4 regions of the Cellulomonas fulva genome follow, and region 2 is predicted to be linked to each of the others. Evidence: predicted binding sites of a transcription regulator. Region 2 holds the regulator's gene; each other region holds the start of a gene.
The links. Region 2 encodes LexA, which represses DNA repair genes until DNA is damaged. Its sites were predicted from a motif close to TCGAACANNTGTTCGA; they were not measured.
Positions count from the first base shown of each region.

Region 1 (4,854 bases), on a different contig from region 2:
CGCGGTGATGACGTACGACGCCTCACGCTGCGCGGCGAACACCTGCGCGAGGCCGTGCTCGATGCGCCGTACGATCTCGGCCAGCTCGGCGCGCTGCTGCTCCGGGAGCCGCCGCGTGAACCGGTGCCGCAGCACCACGTCGAGCTGGTGCGCGAGCTCGTCGATCCGCTGCGGGTCGCCGATCAGCCGCAGCGCCCCGGAGAACGCGCGCCCCTCGACGGTCGACTCCATGACGTGCTCGCCGCGCTCCAGGTACTCGCGCAGCACGTCGCCCGTCGGGCGCTCGTCCTGCCGCAGGGCGGTGACGACGTCGCGCTGCATCGCGCGGATCGACTCGGCCACGCGCGCGAAGTCCGCCGGGAGCTCGCGCACCAGGTGCAGGACGTTCTCGGCCTCTTCGAGCAGCTGCTCGTCGTCGACCTCCTCGACCGTGCCGGTGCGCTGCACCCGCTCGAGCTCCGCCTGCAGGCGGCGGATCTCCGCGTCGAGCCGCGCCATGCGCACCAGGACGTCCGGGTCGGCGTCCTGGGCGAGGCGCTCGACCGCGTCGAGCAGCGTGCGCACCCGCGACTGCGAGACGCGCGCCCGCGCACCGCCCGCCCGTCCTGCGACCTCGAGCGCGCCGACCGCGTGCGCGGACAGGCGGTAGGTCTCCACGTCGTCGTCGAGCACCTGGCGGACCAGCCAGCCGGCGTCCGCCCACTGCCGGCACAGGTCCCGCGCCGTCCCGACCGGCAGCCCGTCGTCGTAGCCCGCCGCGCGCAGCTGGTCCAGGGCGTCGCCGATCTCGGTGTGGGCGTCCGCCACGGGCACCGTGGGTCGCTCCGCGGTGAAGGTCACCGACAGCAGCGCGACGACGAGCGGCGCGTGCCGCTTGTGCAGCAGGTCGAGCATGGGGTTCTGGAACGCCCGGACAGCCCCCAGGTACGCCCCCTCGGCACGCGTGATCATCGCGGGACACCTTAGGTGCACGACGCTCGTCGTCCGCACCGGCGCCACGCCCGGGGAGGGCCGGGGTGGCCGCACGTCGCGGGGACCGCGTGCGCGGCACACACTGAGGGATGGTCACCCCACAGCCGCGTACCCAGCCCGTCGTCCTGCTCGACGTCGACGGGACGCTCGTCGACTCGAACTACCTGCACGTGGACGCGTGGGTGCGCGCGTTCGCCGATGTCGGCATGGCGGTGGACGCCTGGCGGGTGCACCGGGCGATCGGCATGGGGTCGACGCAGCTCGTCGACAAGCTCGCCGGCGACGACGCCGACCGGGTTCGCGAGGCGGTCGTCGACGCGCACTCCTCGTACTACGCGGAGGACACCGACCGGCTGCGCGCCTTCGACGGCGCCCGCGAGCTGGTCCGCGCGCTCGCGGACCGCGGAGCGAGGCCGGTGCTCGCCACGTCAGCGGCGCCCGACGAGCTCGAGCGGCTGCGCGCCGTGCTCGACGTGGAGGAGGAGCTGCACGACGTCACCGGAGGCGGGGACGTCGAGTCCGCGAAGCCGGAGCCCGACCTCGTGCAGGTGGCGCTCGAGGCCGCCGACGCCGCACCGGATGAGGCCGTGTTCGTGGGCGACACGGTCTGGGACGTCGAGGCAGCCGGGCGCGCGGGGGTGCCCTGCGTCGCGGTGCGCAGCGGCGGCATCGGCGACGACGAGCTCACCGGCGCAGGCGCGATCGCGGTGTACGACGACGTCGCGGCGCTCCTCGCCGATCTCGACGCAAGCCCCCTGGTCGCCCGGCCGACCAGCTGACCAGCTGACCAGGCTGCGCGCCGGCCCCTGGCGCTCGGCAGTGTTCGTGGGACGCGGCAGTGTTCGTGGGGGGCGCGGCTGCTTCGTGGGACACGGCTGTGTTCGTAGGGCGCGGCTGTGTCGTGGGACGCGGCCTTGTTCGCGGGGCGTGCGGCCGCCTCCGTCAGAAGGGCGGCGGGCCGAGGTCGGGTGGCGGCTCAGGGGGCGAGTGAAGCCATGCGCGTGCGTCGACGAGGACCGGCTCGGGATGGTGCGCATAGGTGATGCCAGCGCTGCTCGTCCACGTCACGCCGCCGCCCCGGGTGCGCTCGACCTTCCAGTGCCCGTCGGTCTTGAGATCGTGATGTCCCTTGCACGCGGCGTGGAGGTTCTCGGCGCTGGTCTGGCGCTGAACGTGCTCACGCGCGCCTGTGCCTGTGCCTGCGGGTTCGTCCGTACCTGAGGCTGCGCCCGCGCCCGGGTCGGCGACGGCGGTCCTGCCTGGCGTTGTCGGCCGACTGCGGGCGGGGCGGTAGGGGACGATGTGGTCGAGCTCGGCGCTCTGAGCCGGCCGTACGCAGCCGGGGAAGGTGCACGTCACGTCGCGGGCGACCACGTGTCCCGCGAGGACCGCGCCGGGCCGGTACGTGTCGACGCCGCGTTCCACGAGCGCGCCGGTCGCCGGGTCGGTCAGCAGACGGCGCCAGGTGGCGTCGGCCGCGATGTGCCGAGCGACCTCCGCGGGGACGGGGCCGTAGCCGGCCAGCTCGCCGGGGTTCTCGTCCAGACCGAGCAGCGTCGTGGCCGCGACCGTGACCTGCACGTGGGGGCGGGCACCGCGGCGTCGAGGCAGCGCTCCGCCGCACGGCAGCTCCCCGGACTCCGCGATCGCGGCGAACACGTTCGCGAACAGGTCTGCGCGGCGCTGGTCGCGCGTGCGCCGGTCCAGGGCGTCCCGGACGTCCGTCGCGGCGTCCAGGACGGTGCGCACCACCATGGCGTCGGCCGCGGGGAGGAAGGCGGTGATCCAGGCCATGCCGTCGGGGGCCGGTTCGACGGTGACCTTGCGGTCCGCCACCGACCGACGGGTGCGCGCGCGGGTCGCCGCAGGATCGGCCGCGATGACGCCGCGCCGCGCCAGACGTCGCAGCTGAGTCGTCGTCAGCCCGTCGGCATCGCGCGCCACCGACTCGGCGACGCGCTGCCGCGCCGCTTCCCGCGCGGCCACGTCCAGTCCGCCGTCCGCGTCGTCCGCGCCGTCCGCGTCGTCCGCGCCGTCGGCGTCGTCGTCGGAGCCCCTCGGCGCGCCGGCCGTGAGGAGCGCGAGCTCGTCGAGGAGGACGTCCACCTGGCGCGCGTCCATGGCTCCGCCGCGCAGCGCGCGGTCCACGCCCGGCAGCTCGCCGAGCTCCCGGGCGCGTGAGACCAGCACGTGCGCGGACGTCGAGGTGAACGACAGCGCAGCGGCGAGCTCGGCGACCAGCGCGCCCGGCCGTGCGGTGCGTCGGGCGTCGAGCTCGCGGACGACGCGCGCCTGCTCGGCGACAGCCAGCCCGATGAGCTGCTGCCAGCCCACCACGAGGTCGACCAGCTCGATCTCGCGTGCGTCCGCGACGACCGGCCCGCGCGACCCGGTCGCGAGCCGGACGACCAGGTCGGTCGGCTCGGGATCGTCCAGCGGGAAGCGTCGGACGGGCCACGACGCCTCCACCGGTGCCGCCCGACCGGCACCGGGGACCGCGAGCGTCGGCAGCACCACTCCTGGCCAGGCGCTCGGCCCGACGCCAGGCCCGACCCCGGTCCGGACCCGGGCTCGAGTCGCGTCGTCGGCGTCCACGTCCGGCTCTGCGATCGCTGTCGTCGTCACGGTCCACCCTCCTTTCGAACAAGTGTTGCATCGGCCACTGACACGGGCGGGGACAGTCGCGCACGGCCGTCGCCGCGCACGGGACCGCCGGACGGCGGGCGGCCTTCGCGCCCCGTCAGGCGAGGCTGCGCGCCAGCTCGTCCGCGCGGGCGTCCGCCACCGAGCGCCGGCGGAGCCGCGAGACCGTCGGCGCTCCGGCGCGGTCACCGGCGATCTCCGACGATCCCGCGCGTGCTCGGCGACCCTGTGCGCCTACGCTGCGGGCGTGGACGTGGAGCACTGGGAGTACGCCGGCGAGGGGCTCGACGAGCGCGAGCTGCCGGCCGCGCCGTTGACGATCGTGCGCGACTGGGTGGCCGCGGCGCGGGCGCGCCAGGCCGCGGCGGGCGACGTGCCGGAGCCGACCGCGATGTCCGTCGCCACCGTCGACGCCGCCGGGGCGCCCGACGTCCGCACGGTCCTCCTGCGCTTCCTCGACGAACGCGGACCGGGCTTCGTCACCGACCTGCGGTCGGCGAAGAGCACGGCGATCGCCCGGACCGGACGGCTCGCCGCGGCGCTCACGTGGCCCGCCATGCACCGCGCGATCCGGTTCCGCGGCACGGCGGTCCCGCTGCCGCGCGACGAGGTGACGGCGTACTTCGTCGGACGCCCGTGGGGCTCGCGCGTCTCGGCGTGGGCGTCCCACCAGTCCCAGCCGGTCGCGGACCGCGCCGCGCTCGTCGCGGCGTACGCGGCCGCGGCGGCACGCTTCCCCGACACCGGTTCGCCCGACGACGTGCCGGTGCCCGACGCGTGGGGCGGCTGGCGCGTCACGTGCGACGAGGTCGAGCTCTGGGCAGGCCGCCGCGACCGGCTGCACGACCGTCTGGTCTACGTGCGCGTCGCGCCGGGCGACCTCGGGGAGCCCTCGGCCTGGCGCGTCGAGCGCCGCCAGCCCTGAGCCGAGTCCGCCGCCGCAGCGCGACGACCGGACGACGAAGGCCCCCGATCGGCGGGATCGGGGGCCTTCGTCGTCGCTGTCTCAACGAGTGTCCGGAGGGGGACTTGAACCCCCACGCCCTTTCGGGCACTAGCACCTCAAGCTAGCGCGTCTGCCATTCCGCCACCCGGACAGGTGGACCAGGAGGAACCCGTAGGCGCCCCGCGGTGCGGCAGAAAAGATAGCACGGTGAGTCGGCCGGGCACGCATCGGCTCCGCGGGGCAGACTCGGCACTCTGGACCCCGCGCAGGGGGTGCACCACCGAGGAGGAGCG
Region 1 is NZ_JAHBOH010000001.1:2,978,088-2,982,941, reverse strand. Features, by position in the region: gene KIN34_RS13290 (DUF3375 domain-containing protein) at 1-951, opposite strand, end outside; gene KIN34_RS13285 (HAD family hydrolase) at 1,062-1,751, shown strand; gene KIN34_RS13280 (DUF222 domain-containing protein) at 1,915-3,597, opposite strand; gene pdxH (pyridoxamine 5'-phosphate oxidase) at 3,863-4,540, shown strand; tRNA gene KIN34_RS13270 (tRNA-Leu) at 4,630-4,712, opposite strand.
Region 1: the regulator LexA is predicted to act here: its motif matches at 3,612-3,627, upstream of KIN34_RS13280 (DUF222 domain-containing protein).

Region 2 (4,854 bases):
CGCGGTCCACGACGCGGTGGCGGCGGTGCGGGACGCGGCCCGCACGCTGCTGACCCTCCTGCGCCCCGAGGCGGGCGTCACGGCACCCGCGGACGGCGGCCGCAAGGTCGCGCAGTCCGCGGTGCTGACGCTGTTCGAGACGGCCGAGCGGATGACGGGGGACCCGGGGGACCTGGCCCGCAGCGTGCTGTGGTGCGCGCGCGGCGAGGACCGGTCGGGGGCGGTGACCACGCGCCTGCACGCCGCGCCGCTGGCCGTCAACGGTCTGGTCCGGACCCAGCTGCTCGCGAACCGCACGGCGGTCCTCACCTCGGCGACCCTCGCTCTCGGCGGCTCGTTCGAGCCGACCGCGCGCTCGGTGGGCCTCGAGCTTCGGCCCGACGCCGAGCCGGTCGGACCGACGACGGTGCCGGGCGCGGATCCCGCCCCGGAGACGCCGGAGGGGCCGCTGCGCTGGCGCGGGCTCGACGTCGGCAGCCCGTTCGACTACCCGCGGCAGGGCATCTGCTACGTCGCCCGTCGGCTGCCGCCGCCCGGGCGCGAGCCCGCCACCGACGCCCAGCTCGACGAGATCGAGGCGCTCGTGCGGGCCAGCGGGGGAGCGACGCTCGGCCTGTTCTCGTCGCGCCGGGCCGCCGCGGCGGCCGCGGAGGCGATGCGCGAGCGGCTCGACGTGCCGGTCCTGCTCCAGGGCGACGACCAGCTCCCGACGCTCGTCGCGCAGTTCGCGGCCGACGACGCGACGTGCCTGTTCGGGACGCTCGCGCTGTGGCAGGGCGTCGACGTGCCGGGGCGCTCGTGCCGGCTGGTCCTCATCGACCGGATCCCGTTCCCGCGCCCCGACGACCCCGTGCGGTCCGCGCGCTCCGACGTCGTCGCACGTGCGGGCGGCAACGGTTTCATGGCGGTCTCCGCGACCCATGCCGCGCTGCTGCTCGCGCAGGGCGCGGGGCGACTGGTCCGTGGGCCCCAGGACCGCGGCGTCGTCGCGGTGCTCGACCCGCGCCTGGCGACGGCTCGGTACGGCGAGTACCTGGCGCGCTCGATGCCACCGTTCTGGCGCACCACCGACCGCGACGTCGCGCTCGCCGCGCTCACGCGGTTGCGCGACGCCTGAACCGCTAGCCTGACCAGGCACGCTGCAGCCCGACCGTGGAGGCCTGATGACCGACCCGACGACCGGGCTGACGCCCCGGGACGACGACGACATGGCTCTGACGGCCCGCCCGCACCTGCGGCGCAGGTCCAAGCTCGCGATCGTCGGCGCCGGGGCCGTGGGGTCGACCATGGCGTACGCGGCGCTGATGCGCGGCGCCGCGCGGACCGTGGCGCTCTACGACATCAACACGGCCAAGGTGGAGGCCGAGGCGCTCGACCTGGGTCACGGGATCCAGTTCATGTCGATGGCCGAGGTGGTGGGCTCCGACGACATCGCGGTCTGCGCCGGTGCCGACGTCGTGATGTTCACCGCGGGCGCCAAGCAGAAGCCCGGCCAGACGCGGATCGACCTCGCCGAGGCGACGATCGGCCTGGTGCGCAAGGTGCTGCCGTCGGTCGTGGAGGTGGCCCCGGACGCCGTGTTCGTCATGGTCACCAACCCCGTCGACGTCGTGACCTACGCCGCGCTGAAGATCTCCGGGCTGCCGCCGTCCCAGCTGTTCGGTTCCGGGACCGTGCTGGACAGCTCGCGCCTGCGCTACCTGCTCGCGCAGCACACGGGCGTCGCGGTCCAGAACGTGCACGCCTACATCGCCGGGGAGCACGGCGACTCCGAGCTGCCGCTGTGGAGCTCCGCGTCGATCGGCGCGATCCCGCTGCTCGACTGGGAGGGCCGCGGTGGCACCGGCCCTCTGACCGCCACCGTGCGCGACGAGATCGCGCGCGAGGTCGTCGAGTCGGCGTACCGGATCATCGAGGGGAAGGGCGCGACGAACTACGCGGTGGCGCTGGCGGGCTCGCGGATCATCGAGGCCGTGCTGAAGGACGAGCGGCGGGTCCTGCCGGTGTCCTCGCTCCTCGACGGCTACTACGGCATCGACGACGTCTGCCTCTCGGTCCCGTCGATCGTGGGCGCCGCGGGCGTGCTCGACCGGCTGCCCGTGCCGATGTCGGTGGACGAGCTCTCGGGCCTGCGCGCCTCCGCGGCCGCCGTGCGTGACGTCGCCCGGCAGTTCGGCTACTGACCGCCGCTCCGGCGTGGCGGCGCGGCCTCGTCGTCGTCCGCGTCCTCGACGTCCGCGGACGAGGCTCCCGGACGCACCTCGGACGTCGGCGCGTCGCGAGACGGCCGGCTGGGCGGTGACGTCACCGGCCCCGCCGCGTCGTCCGCAGGCGGCGGCACTGCCGGGCCCAGCGCCCGACGCAGGCGCGCGCCGAGGCCGGGCGGCGGGTCGGGGCGCCGACCGGGCACGGCTCAGAGGCTCCGCAGGACGCTGACGACGCGGCCGAGCACGGTCGCGTCGTCACCGGGGATCGGCGCGTAGGCGGCGTTGTGCGGCAGGAGCCACACGTGCCCGTCGGCGCGCCGCAGCGTCTTCACCGTGGCCTCGCCGTCGAGCATGGCGGCGACGATCTCCCCGTTCTCCGCCACGGGCTGGCGTCGGACGACGACCCAGTCGCCGTCGCAGATCGCCGCCTCGATCATCGAGTCGCCGCTCACCTTCAGCAGGAACAGCTCGCCGTCGCCGACCAGCTGCCGGGGCAACGGGAACACGTCCTCGACCACCTGGTCCGCGAGGATCGGGCCGCCCGCGGCGATGCGACCGACCACGGGGACGTAGGACGGCGCCTGCAGCTGCTCCCGCCCCGCGCCCTCGCCGAGGTCGACCTCCGACGGCACGCCGTCCCACGTGCCGACCGTGCGCGCGTCGTCCGCCTGCACGACCTCGATGGCGCGCGGGCGCTTCGGGTCGCGGCGGAGGTAGCCCTTGCGCTCGAGCGCGGTCAGCTGGTGCTTGACGCTGGACGGGCTCGTGAGCCCGACGGCCTCGCCGATCTCCCGCATGCTCGGGGGGTAGCCGCGCGACTCGACCGACGTCCGGATGGTCTGGAGCACCAGCCGCTGACGGGCCGTCAGGCCGTCCGCGCCGGCCGGCGTCTCGAGCTCGTGCACGGTCGCTCCCGCGTCCCGCGCCTCGTCGATCGTCGCCTGCGTGTCGTCTGCCACGTCGTCCCCCACCCCGTCCTGTCCGTCCGCTGCCCGTTGCCTGCCCGTGCCGTCCTCGCCACCGCTGCCACCGTCCCTGCCGGCCCGCGCGGTGTGCTGGACCGGCGGGGCCGGGCCAAGCCCGGCCGCTCCGGCCGCGTCCCGGCCGCTGACCTGCGACGACCGCTGAACGAGCCGTGACGTGCCAGGTGCTCGCGGCGTGCGTGTCAGTGGTCGGTGGTGCGCTGTTCCTCGTCAGCGAGCCTACGCAGGCCGAGCACGGAACTCAAACATCTGTTCGAGATCTGTGGACGCGTGTCGGAGGCCTCTGGTAGACATCGTACAGACGTACGTCGAACAGACGTATGACGGACAGGCGTTCGAAGCCCCGCCGGAACGGCGGGCGACGCGGATGCGACGAGGAAGGGATCGGCGAGATGAGCGCGATGGTGATCGGCCCGGCGATCGGACGAGGCACGGCGGCGCACGGCTCTCGGCCGGAGCGGGCGCGCCAGGCGCAGACGCGCGGGGCGCAGGCGCGTGCGCAGGTGCCGGCCGGCGGCGAGCTCCGGCTCACGGCCCGCGGCCGAGCCCTGCTCGTCGTGCTGGCACTCGTCGCGGTCGCCGCCGCGTTCTTCGCGGGGGCCCGGGCGAGTGCGGCTGACGACGCCGCGCCGAACGTCGACCGGTACGTGGTGCAGTCCGGCGAGACGCTGTGGGGGATCGCCGAGTCCTCGCGGGCGGCCGGCGAGTCGGTGGCCGAGCAGGTTCGCGAGCTCGTGCGCGTCAACGGGCTCTCGGGCTCGCAGGTGATGGCGGGCCAGGAGCTCGTGGTCCCGCGCGGCTGACGCACGAGGTCGGTGACCGGCACTTGCGCCGCGCGAGCAAGCCCCCTAGGTTAGCCTTACCTCACTCGGGAGCTGGGGGGCTCGAACGGTGAGGCGCGGGAGGCGCTGAGCGGCTTTTTGCCGCGCGCGGTGCGGGACCTCGTCCCGCACGCACCCGCAGCACCGCGGCGCCGAGGCGAGTCGGCCCGCGTCCCGGGACGGGCGTCCCGGAGGGGCGGTCGCCGGACACGGCGGCCGCCCCTCGCGCGACTGCCGGAGGCGTCGCTTGCGGCGCGATGGGCCGTGGCCTAGCGTCACCTGGGCGCATCCGCCGCGCCGACGACACGGAGGTCCCCGGTGCACTGCCCGTTCTGCCGCCATCCGGACTCGCGGGTGGTCGACTCGCGCACGTCCGACGACGGCTCCTCGATCCGACGCCGTCGGCAGTGCCCCGCGTGCAACCGACGGTTCACGACGGTCGAGACCACGAGCCTGTCGGTGGTGAAGCGCTCCGGCGCGACCGAGCCGTTCAGCCGCGACAAGATCGCCGGCGGCGTGCGCAAGGCGTGCCAGGGCCGACCCGTGAGCGAGGACGACCTCGCGCTGCTGGCGCAGAAGGTCGAGGAGACGCTGCGCTCCTCGGGCTCGGCCGAGATCGACGCCTACGAGATCGGGCTCGCGATCCTGGGGCCGCTGCGCGAGCTCGACGAGGTCGCGTACCTGCGGTTCGCGAGCGTCTACCAGGCGTTCGACTCGCTCGAGGACTTCGAGGCGGCGATCACCGTGCTCCGCGCTGAGCGGGACGAGCGCGCGGAGGGCGAGGGCCGCGCGGCGGCGGACGACGAGCCCACGGCGACCGAGGTCTGAGCCAGCGGCCGGAGC
Region 2 is NZ_JAHBOH010000002.1:577,083-581,936, forward strand. Features, by position in the region: gene KIN34_RS16115 (ATP-dependent DNA helicase) at 1-1,117, shown strand, start outside; gene KIN34_RS16120 (L-lactate dehydrogenase) at 1,209-2,183, shown strand; gene lexA (transcriptional repressor LexA) at 2,414-3,142, opposite strand; gene KIN34_RS16130 (LysM peptidoglycan-binding domain-containing protein) at 3,583-3,993, shown strand; gene nrdR (transcriptional regulator NrdR) at 4,330-4,839, shown strand.

Region 3 (4,854 bases), on a different contig from region 2:
CTGCTGCAGGACGGTGCGGAGCTCCAGGTGCGGGCGCTCGCACGGGACGTGGACGAGCGCGTGGACCACGGTGCGCGGTGGTTCGCCCAGCTCGTCGGGCTCAAGGTGCGCGCGACCGAGTCGGCCCGGCAGGTGGTCGAGCTCGCGCTGCGCGCCTCGGGCGGCGGGTCCTACTTCACGGGCAACGAGCTCGGCCGGCTGTACCGGGACGTGCTCGCCGGGATCTTCCACCCCTCCGACGACGAGTCGGCCCACGCGACGGTCGCGGCGTCGCACCTGGGGCCGCCCGACTGACGTGGCAGGGCCGCACCGTCACCAGCCTCGCTCGCGCCACTCGTCGAGGTGCGGCCGCTCGGCGCCGAGCGTGGTGTCGGCGCCGTGGCCCGGGTACACCCAGGCCGAGTCGTCGAACCGGTCGAACAGCCGCTCGACCACGTCGGACCACAGCGACGCGAAGTCCTCGGGGCTGCCGGTCCGTCCCACGCCGCCCGGGAAGAGCGAGTCACCGGTGAACAGGTGCGCCCGGCCGGGGTGCGAGCCCGGCGCGGCGGCGTGCTCGGGCTCGCGGTAGACCAGCGCGACCGAGCCGGGCGTGTGCCCGCGCAGCGCGACGACCTCGAGGGTCGCGTGACCGACGACGAGCACGTCGCCGGCGTGCAGGCGGCGGGGGACCGGGACGTCGGCCAGCCGCTCGACCTCGTCCGCGTCGTCGGCCCCGGCGGCGACGGGAGCGCCTGTGACGGTCACGATCGAGCGCAGCGCGCCGAGGTGGTCGCGGTGCCGGTGGGTGGTGACGACGAGGTCGAGGCGCGCCCCGCCGTTGCCCTCGCGGACGAGCGCGAGCAGGCGGTCCGGCTCCGCGGCGGCGTCGACCAGCAGCTGGGCGCCGTCGCGTCGGCACGTGACCAGGTAGGCGTTGTTCTGCATCGGGCCCACGCCGACCTTGCGGATCTCGATCTCGTCGAGCACGCGCACCGCCGTCGGGCCGCCCACCGTGACGTCACCGGTGTAGGCCTCGCTCATGCGCCCTCCCGCGCGGCCGTCGCCACGTTCGAGCCCGCCGTCGCGTGGGCTGCCGTCGCCGCGGCGTGGCTGTGGGCGGCACGGACCAGCGCCAGGTGCGACAGCGCCTGCGGGACGTTGCCGGCCATCCGGCGGCCGTGGGGGTCGTACTGCTCGGCGAGGAGGCCGACGTCGTTGACGAGCCCGACGAGCGTGTCCAGGACCTCGCCCGCGGCGTCGGGGTCGCCGGTGCGGGCCAGGGCGTCGGCGAGCCAGAACGAGCAGGCGAGGAACGCGTGCTCGTCCCCGGGGACGCCGTCGTCGGTGCGCTCGACGGGGTACCGGCGCAGGAGACCCGGGGCGATCTCGAGCTCGGCGCGGATCGCCGCGATGGTGCTGCGGAGGCGCTCGTCGTCGGCCGGGAGAAACCCGACCTGCACCATCTGGAGGAGCGCGGCGTCCGTGTGCCGGGCGCCGTACGCCTGCACGAACGTCCCGCGCTCGTCGTCCCAGCCGTGCGCCAGGACGTCGGCGTGGATCTCGTCGCGCACCGCGCGCCAGCGCTCGACCGGACCGGACAGGCCGTGCAGCTCGACGCCGCGCACGGCCCGGTCGACCGCGGCCCACGCCATGACCTTGGAGTGGACGAAGTGCCGGGGGTCGCCGCGCACCTCCCAGATCCCGCGGTCGGGCTCGGTCCAGTGCGCCAGGAGCTCCTCGACCAGGTGGCACTGCAGCGACCACGACGCCGGGGTGTCCGTGATGCCCGCGACGCGCGCGGCCTCGAGCGCCGACATCACCTCGCCCAGCACGTCGTTCTGCACCTGGCCGACCGCCGCGTTCCCGATCCGGACCGGCCGCGAGCCGGCGTAGCCCGGCAGGTGGTCGAGCTCGCGCTCCAGGAGCTCGCGCCCGCCGTCGACCCGGTACATGATCTGCAGGTCCGCGGGGTCGCCCGCCACGGCGCGCAGGAGCCAGTCCCGCCACTGCGTGGCCTCCTCCAGGAAGCCCTGCTCGACGAGCGCCTCGAGCGTGAGCGCGGCGTCGCGCAGCCAGCAGAACCGGTAGTCCCAGTTGCGGGCGCCGCCGAAGTCCTCGGGCAGCGAGGTCGTGGCCGCGGCGGCGATCCCGCCGGTCTCGAAGTCGGTGAGCAGCCGCAGCACCAGCAACGAGCGCACCACCGCCTCGCGGTGCGGCCCGTCGTAGGCGCAGTCGCGGGCCCACAGGCCCCAGGCGATGCGGGTGGTGTCGATCCGGTCCGGGATGCTCAGGACCGGCGGCGCCGGGCACCACGACGGGATCCAGGTGAGCGACAGCTCGAGCGACTCGCCCTCCCTCATCGTCAGCTCGTCCCGGTGCCGGTGGTCCGTGGCCCGCGGCAGGCGCGTCCCGCGCAGCAGCAGCGAGTCGGGGCCCGCGACCGCGCGGATCGCGGGGCGGCCACCGTCGTCCACGCGCGTGACCCACGGCTCCACCGCGCCGTACCCGAACCGCACGATCCACTCGTGCAGCACCCGCACCTCGCCCTGCGTGCAGTCGATCCGGCGCACGACGTCCGCGCGGTCGTCGCTCAACGGCATCGCCTCGGTGACGACCGCGGTGCCCGTGGGGGACACGTACGTGGTCTCCAGGACGAACGAGTCGCCGACGTACCGGCGGGTGACCTCCGCGGCGTCGGGGACGGTGAGGAGCCAGCGCCCGTGGTCCTCGGTGCCGAGCAGCCGCGCGAAGCACGCGCCCGAGTCGATCTGCGGCAGGCAGAGCCAGTCCACCGAGCCACGGCGCGACACCAGCGCCGTGGTGCGGCCGTCGCCGAGCACGGCGTACTCCCCGATGGGGACGGGCAGCGGCTCGGGGTCGTGAGCCGCGTCGGGTGGCGTGACGTGGTTCGTGCGCGCGGGGTGGTCAGTCTGCGTGGCGTGGTTCGTCTGCATGGCCCGTCCAGGATCGCGTGACCCGTCGCGTTCGGCACGCCGGGCGGGGCTGCCTGCGCGCCGACGTGCCGCGCGAGGCACCCCTGCCCGGGGGTTGCGCCGAGGGCGAACCGGTGTCGAACGAGTGTGCGACTGTCAGTGCCGGAACGTAGACTCCCAGCCGTGAACGAACGTCTGGTGGTGCAGGGCGCCCGCGAGCACAACCTCCGCAACGTCGACCTCGATCTGCCCCGGGACCGGCTGATCGTCTTCACGGGCCTGTCGGGCTCGGGCAAGTCGTCCCTGGCGTTCGACACGATCTTCGCCGAGGGTCAGCGTCGGTACGTCGAGTCGCTGTCGGCGTACGCGCGCCAGTTCCTCGGGCAGATGGACAAGCCCGACGTCGACTTCATCGAGGGCCTGTCGCCGGCGGTCTCGATCGACCAGAAGTCGACCAACCGCAACCCGCGGTCGACCGTCGGCACGATCACCGAGGTGTACGACTACCTGCGCCTGCTGTTCGCGCGCGCCGGGACGCAGTACTGCCCGGAGTGCGGGGAGCGCGTCACCGCGCAGACGCCGCAGCAGATCGTGGACCGCCTGCTGGAGCTGCCCGAGGGCACGCGCTACCAGGTCCTCGCGCCCGTGGTGCGCGGACGCAAGGGCGAGTACGCGGACCTGTTCACCGAGCTGCAGGGCAAGGGCTTCGCGCGCGCCCGGGTGGACGGCGAGGTCGTCCAGCTGACGTCGCCGCCGACGCTCGAGAAGAAGCTCAAGCACGACATCGAGGTGGTCGTCGACCGCCTCGTCTCGCGTGAGGGCGTGCAGCGGCGGCTCACCGACTCGGTCGAGACCGCGCTCGGTCTCGCGGGCGGGCTCGTCGTGATCGACCTGGTGGACGCGGACGCGGAGGACCCGGGCAAGGAGCGGCGGTTCTCGGAGAACCGCGCCTGCCCCAACGACCACGTGCTGACGCTCGACGAGATCGAGCCGCGCACGTTCTCCTTCAACGCGCCGTACGGCGCGTGCCCGGAGTGCACGGGCATCGGGTCGCGGCTCGAGGTGGACCCGGACCTCGTGGTGCCCGACGACGAGCTGTCGCTCGACGACGGTGCGGTCGCGCCGTGGGCCCAGATCTCCTCGGACTACTTCGGGCGCGTCCTGACCGCGCTGGCGGAGGAGATGGGCTTCTCGACGAGCGTCCCGTGGCGTGCGCTGCCGCAGCGTGCGCGCGACGCGGTGCTGTACGGCCGCAACCACGAGGTGCACGTCCGGTACAAGAACCGCTGGGGACGCGAGCGGCAGTACTCGACCGGGTTCGAGGGGGTCGTGACCTTCCTCGAGCGGCGGCACTCGGAGACCGACTCGGACTGGAGCAAGGAGAAGTACGAGGCCTACATGCGCGAGGTCCCGTGCCCGGTCTGCCGTGGCGCGCGGCTCAAGCCGGAGGTCCTCGCGGTGAAGGTCGGCGGCCGGTCGATCGCCGAGGTCTGCGAGCTGCCGATCAACGAGGCGCGCAGCTTCCTCGACACGCTCGAGCTGGGCGAGCGCGAGCGCCAGATCGCGGCCCAGGTGCTCAAGGAGATCCAGGCGCGGCTCGGCTTCCTGCTCGACGTCGGCCTCGACTACCTCTCCCTCACGCGGCCTGCGGCGACCCTGTCGGGCGGCGAGGCGCAGCGGATCCGGCTCGCGACGCAGATCGGCTCCGGCCTCGTCGGCGTCCTGTACGTGCTCGACGAGCCGTCGATCGGCTTGCACCAGCGGGACAACCGTCGCCTGATCGACACGCTGACGCGGCTGCGCGACCTCGGCAACACGCTGATCGTCGTCGAGCACGACGAGGACACGATCCGCACCGCCGACTGGATCGTCGACATCGGTCCGGGCGCCGGCGAGCACGGCGGGCACGTGGTGCACTCGGGCGACCTCGCCGGGCTGC
Region 3 is NZ_JAHBOH010000001.1:2,758,403-2,763,256, forward strand. Features, by position in the region: gene KIN34_RS12260 (acyl-CoA dehydrogenase family protein) at 1-294, shown strand, start outside; gene KIN34_RS12265 (MBL fold metallo-hydrolase) at 313-1,023, opposite strand; gene KIN34_RS12270 (glycoside hydrolase family 15 protein) at 1,020-2,936, opposite strand; gene uvrA (excinuclease ABC subunit UvrA) at 3,099-4,854, shown strand, end outside.
Region 3: the regulator LexA is predicted to act here: its motif matches at 3,053-3,068, upstream of uvrA (excinuclease ABC subunit UvrA).

Region 4 (4,854 bases), on a different contig from region 2:
GCGGTGACCCCGCGGGCAACCCGACGCTCTTCGACGCGATCCAGAAGGCGAAGAAGTCGTCGGTCCCGAACGACAACATCGACCGCGCGCTCAAGCGCGGCTCCGGCCAGGAGGCCGGCGGCGCCGACTACCAGACGATCATGTACGAGGGCTACGGCCCCGGCGGCGTCGCGGTGCTGGTCGAGTGCCTGACGGACAACCGCAACCGCGCCGCGAGCGACGTCCGCGTCGCGTTCACGCGCAACGGCGGCCAGATGGCCGACCCGGGCTCCGTCTCCTACCTGTTCAGCCGCAAGGGCGTCGTCATCGTCCCCAAGGAGGGCACGGACGAGGACGCGGTCATGGAGGCGGTCCTCGACGCCGGTGGCGAGGAGGTCACCGACCTCGGCGAGCAGTTCGAGGTGCTGAGCGAGGCGACCGACCTGGTCCCCGTGCGCACCGCGCTGCAGGACGCGGGCATCGAGTACGACTCCGCGGACGTCGTGTTCTGGCCGGCCACCCAGATCGAGGTGGACGCCGAGGGCGCACGCAAGATCCTCCGCCTCGTCGACGCGCTCGAGGACTCGGACGACGTGCAGAACGTCTACGCGAACTTCGACGCGTCCGACGAGGTCATGGCGGAGCTCGAGGACGACTGACCGCGCGCCGCCGCGGCGGCGGGTCGGTCCCCGTCCGTCGGGCGCCGGGTGCGACCATGCGTGCATGCGCGTGATGGGAGTCGACCCGGGCCTGACCCGGTGCGGGCTGGGTGTCGTCGACGGCCTGCCCGGTCGGCGAGCGCGCCTGGTCGACGTCGGGGTCGCGACCTCGGCGCCCGGGCTCGACGTGGACCAGCGCCTGCTCGTGATCGAGCGCAGCATCGAGGAGTGGCTCGAGGAGCACGCGCCGGACGCGGTCGCGGTGGAGCGGGTCTTCGCGCAGCACAACCTGCGCACGGTGATGGGCACCGCGCAGGTCGCGGGCCTCGCGATGGTGGCCGCCGCGCGTCGTCGGATCCCGGTCGCGCTGCACACGCCGTCCGAGGTGAAGGCGGCCGTGACGGGCAGCGGGCGCGCGGACAAGGCGCAGGTGCAGACCATGGTCGCGCGGCTGCTCCGGCTGGAGGACCTGCCGCGGCCGGCCGACGCGGCCGACGCCCTGGCGCTCGCGATCTGCCACCTGTGGCGGCCGGCGGGCGCGCTCGGCGCGCCGCAGCGACCGGCCTCGTCGATGACGGCGGCCCAGCGCGCGTGGGCGGCTGCGGAGCAGGCCGCGCGCCGGTGACGGAGCGCGCCGCGCGCCGGTGACGCACCGCGCCGAGGGGTCGCGCGATGGGGCGTGTCTTCGTACGTGTGTTCGCCCGCGTGTGGCAGGCTGGGCCGCGGCAGCGGGGCTGCCCCTGCTGAACCAGCGCTGAGGCCAGAGCTGAGACCAGAGCTGAGACCAGACCTGAGCCCGGTGCCGAGGGCGGCGGCACGGGACCGGACGACGAAGGTGAGGGCGCACGTGATCGCTTCGGTGCGCGGTGCGGTGCTGGCGGTGCGGCTCGACGCCGCGGTGGTCGAGGTCGGCGGGGTCGGCATGCTCGTCCAGGCCACGCCGGCGACGCTGGCCCACCTGCGGGTGGGTCAGGAGGCGACGCTGCACACCTCCCTGGTCGTCCGGGAGGACTCCCTGACGCTGTTCGGGTTCGTCGACGACGACGAGCGCGAGGTGTTCGAGGTCGTCCAGACCGTGAGCGGCGTGGGACCGCGGCTCGCCCTCGCGATGCTCGCGGTGCACACCCCGGACGGGCTGCGGCGCGCCGTGGCGGGCGAGGACCTCAAGGCGCTCGAGCGGGTCCCGGGCATCGGCCGCAAGGGCGCGCAGCGGATCGTGCTGGAGCTCAAGGACCGGTTGGGAGCGCCCGCCCCCGAGGGCGGCGCGGTGGCCGGCGCCGCGCCGGCGCTGCCGGTGGGGGACCACCGTCAGCAGGTGGTGGACGCGCTCGTCGGGCTGGGCTGGAACCAGAAGGCCGCCGACGAGGCCGTGGGCACGGCCCTGGCCGACGTGACCGGACCGGTCGCCGCGGACGAGGTGCCCGGCCTCCTGCGGGCCGCCCTGCGCACCCTGGGCGGCGGACGTGGCTGACCGCGCTGGTCGCGCCGGTCCCGACGCCGGGTCCGACGCCGGGTCCGACGCCGTGCCCGGTGGGTACGGCGGGGCGCACGACGAGGACGGCGACGGCCTGGTGACCGAGCGGTTGCCCGCGGACTCGTTGGTGCGGCCGGGTGCGGACGACCTCGAGCGGGCGGCCGAGGCGGCACTGCGGCCACGACGGCTCGCGGAGTTCGTCGGCCAGCGCGTCGTGCGCGAGCAGCTCTCCCTGGTGCTCGAGGCCGCGCGGGGCCGCGGTCGCGCGCCGGACCACCTGCTGCTCTCGGGTCCGCCGGGGCTCGGCAAGACCACGCTCGCCATGATCATCGCGGCCGAGCTCGGGACGTCGCTGCGGGTGACGAGCGGCCCCGCGATCCAGCACGCCGGTGACCTGGCCGCGGTGCTGTCCTCGCTCGAGGAGGGCGAGGTGCTGTTCCTCGACGAGATCCACCGGGTGGCACGGCCCGCGGAGGAGCTGCTGTACGTCGCGATGGAGGACTTCCGCGTCGACGTCGTCGTGGGCAAGGGGGCGGGCGCGACCGCGATCCCGCTCGCGCTGCCGCCGTTCACGGTCGTCGGCGCGACGACCCGCGCCGGCCTGCTGCCGGCTCCGCTGCGGGACCGGTTCGGGTTCACCGCCCACCTGGACTTCTACGCCGCCGACGAGCTCGAGCAGGTGCTCCTGCGCTCGGCCGGGCTGCTCGACGTCCCGCTGGCGGGTGCGGCGGCGCGGGAGATCGCCTCGCGGTCCCGCGGCACGCCGCGCATCGCGAACCGCCTGCTGCGCCGCGTGCGCGACTGGGCCGAGGTGCGGGGCGACGGCCGGCTCACCCTCGCGGCCGCCCGCGCGGCGCTCGAGGTGTACGAAGTCGACGAGCGCGGGCTCGACCGGCTCGACCGCTCGGTGCTCGAGGCGCTGTGCCTGCGGTTCGGCGGGGGACCGGTCGGTCTGACGACCCTCGCGGTCGCCGTGGGTGAGGAGCCGGAGACGGTCGAGACCGTCGCCGAGCCGTTCCTGGTGCGCGAGGGGCTCGTCGGGCGGACCGCGCGCGGTCGGGTCGCGCTGCCCGCCGCGTGGGCGCACCTGGGGCTCACGCCGCCACCGGAGACCGGCACGCTGTTCTCCTGAGCGTGTGCTCCTGAGCCTGCTCCAGAGCACACGCCCGCCGCTCTCCTGAGCTCTCTCCTGAGCTCGCTCCCGCGCGCAGGCACGGGCCCGCTCACCTCCGTCGCGCGGTGCCGGGGAACCCGAGTGGTGGGCCGTACGTTGGAGCGGCGGGCCGCTGCGCCTACACTGCCCCGAACACGTCAACGCCGAAGGACCTGCTGTGACTCTGCTCAGCGCCGCACTCGCGGCCGACACCTCCGCCCCCTCGGGTGGCGGCGGTGGCTACTCGATGTTCCTCATCCTCGCTCTCGCGGTCGTGGCCTTCTGGTTCATGTCGCGGCGCACGCGCAAGCAGCAGGCCGCGCAGCGGGAGTTCCGCAACGAGCTCGCGCCGGGTGACGAGGTGATGACGGCCTCCGGCATGATCGGCACGGTCGTGGAGGTCGCCGGCGACCGCGTCACGCTCGAGGCCGAGCCGGGCGGCGGTCGCACGCAGTGGGTGCTCGCCGCGATCGCCAAGCGGATGGACCCGCCGGTCGAGGACGACGTGGTGGACGACGAGGACGTCGACGACGACGACGCCGCGGCGTCGGACGCCGACCGCATCGCCCGCGCCAACGACGCCGTGATCGACGTGCCGAACGACCTGTCCTCGCTCGACAAGCGTCGCGACGACGACACGGGTACCTCCAAGTAGACCCATGCGGCCCGGGGGCGCTCCTCCGGACCAGGACCCCACCGGCCGCACGGGCGGCCGGTGCGCGCACGAGAGAAGAACTCCGTTGGCCCCACCCACACGCCGCCGCAGGCCTGTGCGCACGCTCGTCGTGCTCGCCGTCATCGTCCTGCTGCCGTTCCTCGCGGTCTTCGTCGGGACGAAGGCGTCCGACGCGACCTGGACGCCGAAGCTCGCCCTCGACCTCGAGGGCGGGACGCAGATCATCCTCAACCCGGTCTCCGAGGACGGCACCGAGCCGACCTCGGAGGACATCAGCCAGGCGATCAACGTGATCCGCCAGCGGGTCGACGGGTCCGGTGTCGCCGAGGCCGAGATCAGCAGCCAGGGCGGCGGCAACATCGTCGTCGCGATCCCGGGCAAGGCCTCCGAGGAGACGATCACGGCGATCAGCCGCTCGTCGCACATGGAGTTCCGCCCCGTGCTGCAGCAGGGGATCGCGACGCCGACGGTCGAGCCCACCGCGGCGCCGTCGGTGGACCCCTCCGCCGAGCCCTCGACGGACCCGTCCGCCGAGCCCTCGACCGACCCGACGCCCGCGGCAACGCCGACGGCCGAGGAGGCGCTCGAGCCGGTGGGCGACGAGACCGAGGACACCTCGGCCGACGCGACCGACGACGCGAGCGCTCCGGCGACGGACCCGAGCGCGGCGGCGAGCGCCGAGCCGACGCCGTCGGCGTCGGCGCCGGCGGACGACGCGGCGGGCCCGGAGTCCGCGAGCGACGCCGCCTACTGGGTCACGGACGACGTCCAGGCCGAGTTCGACGACCTCGACTGCACGGACCCGGCGAACCTCGCGGGCAGCATCTCGGGCGACCCCGACGCCGCGTTCGTCACGTGCAGCATCGACATCAGCACGGGCCAGAGCGACGGCCTGAAGTACATCCTCGGACCG
Region 4 is NZ_JAHBOH010000001.1:2,700,056-2,704,909, forward strand. Features, by position in the region: gene KIN34_RS12000 (YebC/PmpR family DNA-binding transcriptional regulator) at 1-638, shown strand, start outside; gene ruvC (crossover junction endodeoxyribonuclease RuvC) at 703-1,263, shown strand; gene ruvA (Holliday junction branch migration protein RuvA) at 1,486-2,109, shown strand; gene ruvB (Holliday junction branch migration DNA helicase RuvB) at 2,207-3,244, shown strand; gene yajC (preprotein translocase subunit YajC) at 3,444-3,920, shown strand; gene secD (protein translocase subunit SecD) at 4,051-4,854, shown strand, end outside.
Region 4: the regulator LexA is predicted to act here: its motif matches at 1,324-1,339, upstream of ruvA (Holliday junction branch migration protein RuvA).